One region of the Streptococcus sp. KHUD_017 genome, then DNA from elsewhere that is predicted to be linked to it. Evidence: predicted binding sites of a transcription regulator. Region 1 holds the regulator's gene; each other region holds the start of a gene.
What was found. The regulator Rex, encoded in region 1, represses fermentation and respiration genes when NADH is low (regulators of the CRP and FNR family bind a similar motif). The targets are predictions, from matches to a motif close to TTGTGAANTANTTCACAA.
Positions count from the first base shown of each region.

Region 2: the regulator Rex is predicted to act here: its motif matches at 1,734-1,751, upstream of ACVAMZ_RS01410 ((S)-acetoin forming diacetyl reductase).
Region 3: the regulator Rex is predicted to act here: its motif matches at 1,562-1,579, upstream of adhP (alcohol dehydrogenase AdhP).

Region 1 covers NZ_CM142175.1:972,625-975,906, reverse strand. Annotated here, with positions in the region: gene radC (RadC family protein) at 1-4, shown strand, start outside; gene ACVAMZ_RS04770 (hypothetical protein) at 7-483, opposite strand; gene ACVAMZ_RS04765 (gamma-glutamyl-gamma-aminobutyrate hydrolase family protein) at 535-1,224, opposite strand; gene ACVAMZ_RS04760 (redox-sensing transcriptional repressor Rex) at 1,240-1,881, opposite strand; gene ACVAMZ_RS04755 (DUF4649 family protein) at 1,964-2,179, opposite strand; gene ACVAMZ_RS04750 (DUF1831 domain-containing protein) at 2,189-2,536, opposite strand; gene ACVAMZ_RS04745 (cysteine desulfurase family protein) at 2,542-3,282, opposite strand, start outside.
Region 2 covers NZ_CM142175.1:291,653-294,934, forward strand. Annotated here, with positions in the region: gene ACVAMZ_RS01405 (hypothetical protein) at 1-558, shown strand, start outside; gene ACVAMZ_RS01410 ((S)-acetoin forming diacetyl reductase) at 851-1,615, opposite strand; gene ACVAMZ_RS01415 (oligoendopeptidase F) at 1,862-1,966, shown strand; gene ACVAMZ_RS01420 (nuclear transport factor 2 family protein) at 2,007-2,396, opposite strand; gene ACVAMZ_RS01425 (winged helix-turn-helix transcriptional regulator) at 2,548-2,895, shown strand; gene ACVAMZ_RS01430 (MIP/aquaporin family protein) at 3,040-3,282, shown strand, end outside.
Region 3 covers NZ_CM142175.1:224,528-227,809, forward strand. Annotated here, with positions in the region: gene ACVAMZ_RS01090 (PTS sugar transporter subunit IIB) at 1-3, opposite strand, end outside; gene adhP (alcohol dehydrogenase AdhP) at 439-1,458, opposite strand; gene ACVAMZ_RS01100 (gamma-glutamylcysteine synthetase) at 1,829-3,106, shown strand; gene thrC (threonine synthase) at 3,181-3,282, shown strand, end outside.

The DNA.
Region 1 (3,282 bases):
ATAGGATTATTTTTTGAAGTTTAGAGGCCCCTGCTCAAACGCTTGTAAAGCATAGGACTCAACTTCGTTCATATCAATTTTAGGAAGAGGATCAATTGTAGGGACTAGCAACTTTTCTTGTACGATAAAGTCAATAATAGCATTGAAGTCTTCAATTTTATAATACTTTTTTGAGTGGATCAAGATATCTCTGTAAAAGACAAGCGAAGAACGAAATCTGCCTTTAAATTTAGCATCTGCCTTTTTACAAAATGGTTTTGCCTTTTTAGACATTTTTTTCAGTTCTTTTTGTTTGTCTTTTAGAGAGAGTTTGTCGAGATACTCTTTATTCTTAGAAAATGATTGGTAACTTTCTGCCGTTAAAAGACTATATAGATTAGAAAGTTGAAAATAAACTTCTATTTTCTTTTCCTTATAGGTTAAGAAATGGTCAATTTCCTTGCTCTTAACAGATGAGAAAACATTAACATCTAAATCTCTCAAAAGGTCATGAGTAGAAGGTGGGGTAAGTTCATTCATAATTAATTAACTAATTTATAATTCATTGACGACATAGTCGAAAAGTGTTTTATCTTTGGGGCGATTTTCGAAGAGAAATTCAGGATGCCATTGAACACCAAGATAAGGGAAGCCGTCCGTAGTTGTAACAGCTTCGATAATACCATCTTTAGGATCATGTGCTACAACCTTAAGATTAGGGGCTAAATCTTTGATGCTCTGATGGTGGAAAGAATTGATATGAGAGATTTCTCCATAGATTTCTCTTAGAATAGTATCTGGTTCGGTGACAAGCCGCTGAGTAGTGTATTCAGCGGAAGTATCTTGCCAATGATCTTCGATATCTTGATAAAGAGACCCACCCATGGCTACGTTAAAAAGTTGAGTACCACGACAGACAGAAAAAATTGGTTTATTTTGCTTGATTGCTTCTTTAATGAGTGCTAACTCAAAAATATCACGTTGAAGGTGGTAGTCGTCGCTATCAATGGCTTTTGGCTCACCATAGTATTTAGGGTCAACGTTTTGTCCACCAGTTAGAATAAGTTTATCAATTAAACTAATGTAGTAACTGGCCATTTCTTCATCACCAATTGGTAGGATAATGGGGATACCTCCAGCTTCCTTAACTCCTTCAACAAAGCCTTTGGCAGCATAACTCATCATAAGATCATCATCTGGATGCGGGGTTTCATTTCCTGTAATCCCAATAACTGGTTTATTCATAAATATTTACACTTTCTAATCCTCTTTACGCATGAAATAGAGGAGGGTTTGAAGTTCGCTTGTAAGATCGACATATTGAACAACTACGTCTTTAGGAAGATGTAGGTGAACAGGAGAAAAACTAAGAATACCTTTGATACCGGCGTCGACTAATAGTTCTGCAACTTCTTGAGATTTAACACTAGGAACAGTAAGAATAGCAGTTTTAACATCACTATCCTTGATTTTGTCCTTTATTTGTGAGATTCCATAGATTGGAACACCATCAGGAGTTTGGGTACCAACCTCAGGATGATCATCTAGGTCAAAAGCCATGATGATTTTCATCTTGTTACGCTCATGAAAACGGTAGTGGAGGAGGGCATGCCCAATATTTCCGATACCTACCAACATAACATTAGTTATAGAATTATCATTTAAAAGATCAGCGAAAAAGTTCATGAGCTTTTTGACATCGTAGCCAAATCCACGACGTCCAAGTTCCCCAAAGTAAGAGAAATCACGGCGAACAGTGGCAGAATCAATTCCAATCGCTTCTGCAATTTGTTTTGAATTGGCTCTTTCAATTTTCTCAGCATTAAATCTTTTAAAAATACGGTAATAGAGAGAAAGTCTCTTTGCTGTTGCTTTAGGAATAGCAGACTGTTTTTCTTTCACAAAATCACAACCTTTCTATCTACTATTTTATAGAAAGCTTGTGAAAATTGCAACAATAACGAAAAAAAAACTAAGAAAAATCTTAGTTTATCTTCGTTTCGTGGTAAGTTCTTAAAAAGCGGTAGAGGTTACCTAGAAGTCCTTGATAGATTTCAACTCCATCATGTGTTAATGAAGTAATATGAGTAGTATCAGGGAGAGTTACACAACCCGATAGAGAGAGCATAAGAGCTTCATAGTCTTCATATTCTTGCACACGCTCCACTTGATAAGAGTCCTTGTAAGTTAATCGAAACATAATGACCTTCTATCTTTCGCTTTTTGTAAATACGCCACGTTCAACCAAGCTATCCATCAAAAAGTAGAATTTCTCTTGGTGGATATGAGTTTCTTCTGATTTGAAGATATCAACTAAACGTAGACCAAATTTATCAGTGATATTGATTTTTACACCAGTTAAGTCTTTGTTGATGATAATCTTAAGTTGGAAACCTTCTCCACTATTTGGAACTTTTTCAAGTAGACGCGTTAATTCATAGTTCCCAACTTTAGTTTCAAAAAAAGTATTATCTTTAAGCGTAAATTTTTTAACAGTTGGACTAAGTGTGTATTCGTAACGACAATTTTTAAGTTTAATCATTTGTTCAAATGCCATTAAGTTTATCCTCCGATGATATTTTTAAGAGTTTTAGCAAGAGTTATCATTTCTTGTTCTGTATTTTGAGGTGAAATGCTGACGCGTACAGACTCGTGTAAGCGAGGGGATTCTTCTCCGTAGAAGGCTTGAAGAACATGGCTGACCTGAACAACACCAGCTGTACAAGCAGAACCTGATGATATAGAAATACCTTCAAGGTCTAAACGAAGCAGTAGTAGATCGTTGCGTTGTCCTGGAAATCCGATATTTAGGACATAAGGGAGTTGCTCTTTACCTTGATTGAGATAATAGGTTGATCCAGCCATTTCAGTTAGAAAAACTTTCTGTAGTTTTTGAACTTTATTAAAGTTAGCCTCTAGATGATCTATATCATCCTTAAGAGCTGCAACCATCCCTATAATTGCGGGAAGGTTTTCTGTCCCTGCTCTTTTTTTCTGTTCTTGATCTCCACCATGTAGATAAGGATCAAAATCTGTAGAAGCAGCGTATAGGAAACCGATACCCTTTGGACCGTGAAATTTATGGGCGGAAGCACTGAGAAAATCAATTCCTAATTCTTCAGGAAAAATCTCCAATTTTCCAATTGCCTGGACAGCATCTACATGATAAGCTGCTGGATGTTCTTTTAGAACTTCACTGATCTCAGCTATTGGCAATAGAGTACCAGTTTCGTTGTTGACATACATAGTTGAAACTAGAATGGTCTCTTCACGCAGTGCATGTTTTACCTGGTCTGCTGTAAT
Region 2 (3,282 bases), 680 kb from region 1:
AAAGTCTCTGAGATCAGTCGTGTCTATCCAACCGAGAATCTATTTGACTTGTTTAAGCAATTTCCGGAAGGGTTCAAAGTAAATCAAGTATATATAAAACGTGGAACCTATATTATAGAGATAACTTTACAAGGAGATAGTAGTAACCAAACAATTTCTGGAGTTCTAACTAAGACACGTGCTTCTGAAGATATTACTGAAAAGCCCGAAGAAACTATAAAAGTAGATTATATTAACGGGGAATTTATCTTTTCTGATGAGAAGAAGGCGAAAGAACTGTGGCCTTTTGATGGATTTTTATTTCAAAAGTTAACAGTTAATCACTCTTTTCTATCTTCATTGTCTATGAAATCTAAAAATTATAATGGTAATAATGGGGCATTTGATATTGATTATTTAGTTCGGAATCAAACTATCAATCAGTATTTTAAAAAAGATGAAAATGAACAAGCAACATTAAGTTTTGGAAGCTCATACCGAAACGACGATTATTACTATTATTCAATAACTGTTCACTATGATAATGTTTATACATTTATAGAAACGGTATCGAATTAAAAGGAAATAAAATGAAAGATGAAAAATATGTGAACAGTGGAATTGCTACTTTAGATGCAGCAAATATTACTTTTGATGATTTTGAGATGCCCTTTCCTTTGCAAAAAAATGGATATCCAAACTGTTCCTAATCTTGTGCTCTATTAAAACAGGGCAAATCACACTATTTAGAGCAGAGAGTATTCCTAGTCTTGATGAAAGATTAGTTTAACTAACACAAAATGACTCTGGAAATTGGAATCATAGAGATGATAAAAGAGGTTGGATTATTTTCCAACCTCTTTTTTTTATCTTAATGGAATTGCATACCACCATCGACGATAATGGTTTGACCTGTAATGTAGTTTGAATCTGGTCCAGCAAGGAAGCTAACAGCTGCAGCGACATCTTCTGGCTCAGATAGGCGTTTCAATGTAATATCTTTTGCGAATGTTTGCATACCCCATTCGTCGTCTTTTCCTGCATTTTTCCCAACTTCGTGAGCGATATCATACATCATTGGTGTTTTAACGATACCTGGAGCATAAGCGTTAACAGTGATGCCTGAATCAGCTAAATCACGCGCCAATGTTTGAGTAATGCCACGAACAGCGAATTTTGTACCACCATAAACAGTCAAGTTTGGATTTCCAACAACACCTGCTTGAGAAGTAGCATTGATGATTTTACCACCGTGACCAAGTGCTTTGAATTGAGCTTGAGCAGCTTGTGCTCCCCAGATTACCCCACCGACGTTAATAGCAAAGGTACGATTGAACTGTTCTTCTGTAATCGTATCTAGAGGTGTAGTCGGAGCGACACCAGCGTTGTTTACCACAACGTTTAAGTCTCCGAAATGGTCTACAACTTTTTGGAAAGCTGCAGCAACCTCTGCTTGTTTAGACACATCAGCCACAACAGCAAAAGCCTTGTCTGCTGACAATTCAGCAACTGCTTTTTCGGCTGTTTCAGCATTGTAGTCTAATACTCCAACCTTAAAACCATCTTGGACCAAGCGTTTTGCGATTGCAAAACCGATTCCTTGACCTGCACCTGTAACAATAGCTACTTTAGACATATGATTCCTCCTTTGGTATCCGTGATACCATTTCAACGTTCATAAAAGAACAGCAAAGGGTTATAAGTGAGTTGTGATAGACTCTAAAAGAAGTCCTATCGCTTTTTAGTATACAACTTTGTGAAATTTGTGTCAAACAAAGACTGGTTTTGGAAAAAATTAACCCTCTAAGAGTGAAAAAACTATCTGAGACTGGAGCTGAAGACTGGCTCAATCTCCTCAAATCAGGTGCCACTTGAGTCTGCTATGATTATCGGAGCAGATATCTCAACTAATAAACCTCTCCGCGATACCATTCAGTTCTTGTCTAATACTGTTGATAAGATTATCGCCTACAGTGCTGAGTTATGAGTATAAGCAAAACAGATTGGATTTTTCCAATCTGTTTTGCTTATCCCCAAAAGCTATCTTCTTCAGCTTGATCTGAAGAGAAGAGCCAAACTTCTTTGATTTTCCCGTCTTCAATACGGAAGAGGTCAATCCCGTTCATATTGAGTTCAGTACCATCAGCCCGTGTTCCAAGAAAAGTAACATTAGCTGCGATTAAATCCTTATTGTCAGAAACCCAATTTGTTATCACCTTAAAGGTTCCATTAGTTTTCTCAGCAAATGTAGCTAGGTGAGTTCCTAGCTTGTCCTTACCAACAACTGTACCAGATATACTATGAGTACCAGGTTGATGCCAGACAATATCGTCTGCCATCGTTTCAAAGACACCAGGAAAGTCACCAGCAATTAGAGCTTGGTTATAAGTATTGAAAATTTCTAAGTTTGTTGACATATCTATTCTCCATTTCTTTTTTATGATATAATTGTAACAGTTACAATCAAAAAAACAAGTAGACACTTTTTCGATAGCTGGTATCAAAAGTAGTACTATTATTGATACTAAAAGATTAATTTTTTTTAAAAAAATAGAAAGAAGATATTTTATGCCAAATAAAGTGAGTGAGTATGGTATTTGTCCATTTGCGACAACGCAGAGGGTTTTAACGGGGAAATGGGCACTGGTAATCATTTATCAGTTGAGTACGGGTACTAAACGATTTAAAGAATTGCAGAGATTATTGCCTGGGATTACTCAAACTATTTTGACACGTCATCTCCGTCAATTAGAAAAGGATAAGATTATTCAACGAAAGGTCTATGCAGAAGTTCCCCCACGAGTTGAGTACAGCTTAACAGAAATGGGACAGGAATTCAGAGTTGTTTTAGATGCTGTCGAGAAATGGGGTCTGGATTATATCAAGTTGCTAAATGCTAGTGAGATAAGCGACTGATAAGCTCTATAGAGGAAATGTATTTTTCTGTTTAATTCCTCAATTAAAAGATAGTAAGGTAAACCATTATTTTCCAAGCACATTTCTTGAAACCCTTTCCTTCTTCTGATAGACTAATACATAGTTTGAAAAAGGAGACTTATCATGAAAAAATTTGTTGCTGAATTAATCGGTACTTTTATGCTTGTGTTCATCGGAACAGGAGCTGTTGTTTTTGGAAATGGTGTTGAAGGACTTGGGCACCTTGGGATTGCTCTTGCCTTTGGTTTAGCAATCGTAGTCGCAGCCTTCTCAATCGGAACTGTTTCAGGTGCTCACTTGAACCCAGCTGTTTCTATCGCTATGTTTGTGAACAAACGTTTGTCATCTTCAGAACTTGTAAACTAC
Region 3 (3,282 bases), 750 kb from region 1:
CATTATTGTCATTCCTCCTTATAAAATGTTTGACTTGTAGTTTAAGAAAACTTTAAGACTCTTTAAGTATAAACCGTTTTCAGCAAAAAATCAACTACTTATAATAAATCCTAAAAAGTGGAGGGAGAAGGCTGTTTTAGAGATGTTGATATATCAACATCTAGTGGTTTTATCTAGAGAATAGTAAAAAAATTTAATATAAAAAAGTCCTAGTACAGAAATCGACGAACCAAATCGATATCTTATTTCTAGCCCCCTATACTTCAACCATTGGATGCTTAAAGAATGTGGATAGTAAAATGACGTTTTGTCAATAGTGTTCTTGAGCGTTAAAAAAAAAGAACTTTAAGTTCAATAAATTGCTATGTCAAAATTTTATTGCTAAAAAACGAGGTGGGGTCTTTTGTCCCTACCTCGTTTTGGAATTTATTATCTATCTTAATGAGTAAAGTCTAGAACCATGCGACCTTGGATGGTACCAGCAGCCATTTCATCAAAGACAGCAATGGCATCTTCGACAGGCCGTTTTTGAACAATTGGAACAACGAGACCTTCAGCACCAAATTGGAAAGCTTCTTCCAAATCTTTACGTGTACCAACAAGGGAACCGATGACCTGAATACCGTCAAGAACTGTTTTAACGATACTTAGATCCATCATTTCTGAAGGGAGTCCGACAGCTACTACACGACCACCTGCACGAACAGAGTCAACTGCTTGGTTGAAGGCAACTTTTGATACAGCTGTTACGACAGCTGAGTGAGCACCACCGTTTGTTTTTTCTTTGATAAGGCCTGGAACATCTTCGACTTCAAGACCATTAATCACGATATCAGCACCGACTTCTTTAGCTAGAGCAAGTTTATCGTTGTTAATATCTACTGCGATAACGTGAGCGTTGAATACTTTTTTAGCGTATTGAACAGCTAAGTTACCAAGTCCTCCAGCACCATAGAGTACAACCCATTGGCCTGGCTCAACTTTTGCTTCTTTAATAGCCTTGTATGTAGTAACACCGGCACAAGTGATTGAAGAAGCTTGGGCTGGATCGAGACCTTCTGGAACCTTAACGGCATAATCTGCAGTTACGATACATTGTTCTGCCATACCACCATCAACTGAGTAGCCAGCATTTTTTACTGTACGGCAAAGGGTTTCGCGTCCGGTTGTACAATATTCACACATGCCACACCCTTCAAAGAACCAAGCTACGCTGACACGGTCACCAACTTTTAGACTCTTAACATCAGGAGCGATTTCTTTTACGATACCAATCCCTTCGTGACCGAGAACACGTCCTGGAACTTTTCCAAAGTCACCATGGGCAACGTGGAGGTCTGTATGGCAAACACCACAATACTCAACTTCAACAAGTGCTTCGCCAGTTTCGAGCGGACGGAGCACTTTTTCTTCAATAGCAACACCAGTGCTTTCTGGATTTACAACAACAGCTTTCATAGCTATCCTCCTTGGTTAGTAGTTGAGGTGCAGAGGAAAAGGGGCTTGCCTTAAATCGTGATTCAAGTGAAGTCAAATTTGAACTGCCCTCTTTTTTGTTTATATGTGAATTATATCACGATATTTAATATAATGCAAGGAGATTTATGCAAAAATACATGAAATCGCTTAACCGGTTGATGAGACTGTGAAATTTGAACAATGATATCTAACGTATTCGTATAAAATTTCATATAAATAGGAACTTGTTTGGCCTCAAATCTAGGGGGCGAGCTTGCAAACAGATTTTCTAAGATCCATCTCTAGGAGTTTTTGGTATAATAGAGAGTAATTTATTTTCTAGTATGAGAAGTTAGAGTGAGAGGTATGTATGTCCCCTTCAATTCAGTTATTAAAAGACCGCTATTTAAAAAATATCAAAGAAAATCCAGATCTCTACATCGGTATTGAGTTGGAGTTTCCTATCGTTCATACGAAAGGCCAACCTACAGATATTGAAGTCAGCAAGGATTTGTTGCGCTTTTTGGTTGATGCTCTCAGTCTGGAAGTTGAAAAGGTAGACCAGGAGGGCAATCCGATTCAACTTGTAGAACCGTTGAGTCAAGATCGGATTCTGTTTGAAGTTTCCTACACAACCTTGGAATTTGCCTTTGGTAGGGCTCAGAATATCCAAGAGGTTGAAGGACGTTTTCAGGCCTATATGAAGGTAATCCAAGAAAAGCTAGGCGAAAAGAATCATGCTATCCAGGGTTGGGGGATTCACCCAAACTGGAATCAAAATGACAATCGACCTGTGGCTTATCCACGCTATCAGATGCTGATGGATTATCTGAGTATGGGGAGTCACCAAGAAAGTGCGCATTTACATGACTTTCCACAATACGGAGCCTTCATCTGCGGGAGTCAAGTCCAGTTGGATGTTTCGACCGCTAACTACCTACGTGTCATCAATGCTTTCACACAGATAGAGGCAGCCAAAGCTTACCTGTTTGCCAATTCTGAGTTTTCTGGAGCAGACTGGGACACCCAGATTTCACGAGATATTTTTTGGGAAGAATCCATGCATGGAATTTATCCAGAGAACGTCGGCGTCAATGCAAAACTCTTCAAAGATGAGGATGATTTCTTTGATTATCTAGACCGCTCTGCGATTTTTACAGCAGAACGAGATGGGGGAACATATTATTTTTCTCCGATTCGGGCTAGAGATTACCTAGATACTGATGAGATTCCTGCCTATACTCTAAATGGGAAAGAAACTCTTCTTGTTCCTCTAGAAAAGGATTTCCAAACGCACCGTAGCTACCAATTCCAAGATTTAACAACTCGAGGAACGGTCGAATTTCGGAGTGTTTGTACCCAGCCACTAGACCGAACTTTTGCTTCAGCAGCCTTTCATCTAGGTTTGTTGGTGAATCTTGACAAGTTTGAAGCTTACCTAGAAACAGCTCCTTTCTTTGAAAGTTTTGGTCGTGACTACAAGTCTTTGAGAAGACAATTTTCTAAGAAACACCTCACAGATGAAGAAACAGCTGGGATTGTCCAGTTCTCCAAAGATTTGCTAGCGATAGCAGAGCAAGGTCTTAAGATGAGAGGTCAGAGTGAAACGACTTATTTAGAACCTCTGAAAGAAGAATTGGGCCTATAATTTTCTTATAACGGAAGAATTTTCTGAAAAATCATGTTATAATGAATGAGACTATAGATAAAGGATAGAGATTTATGACATTAGTTTATCAATCAACGCGTGATGCGAAAAATACAGTGACAGCCAGCCAAGCGATTTTGCAAGGTTTGGCAACAGATGGAGGCTTATTTACTCCA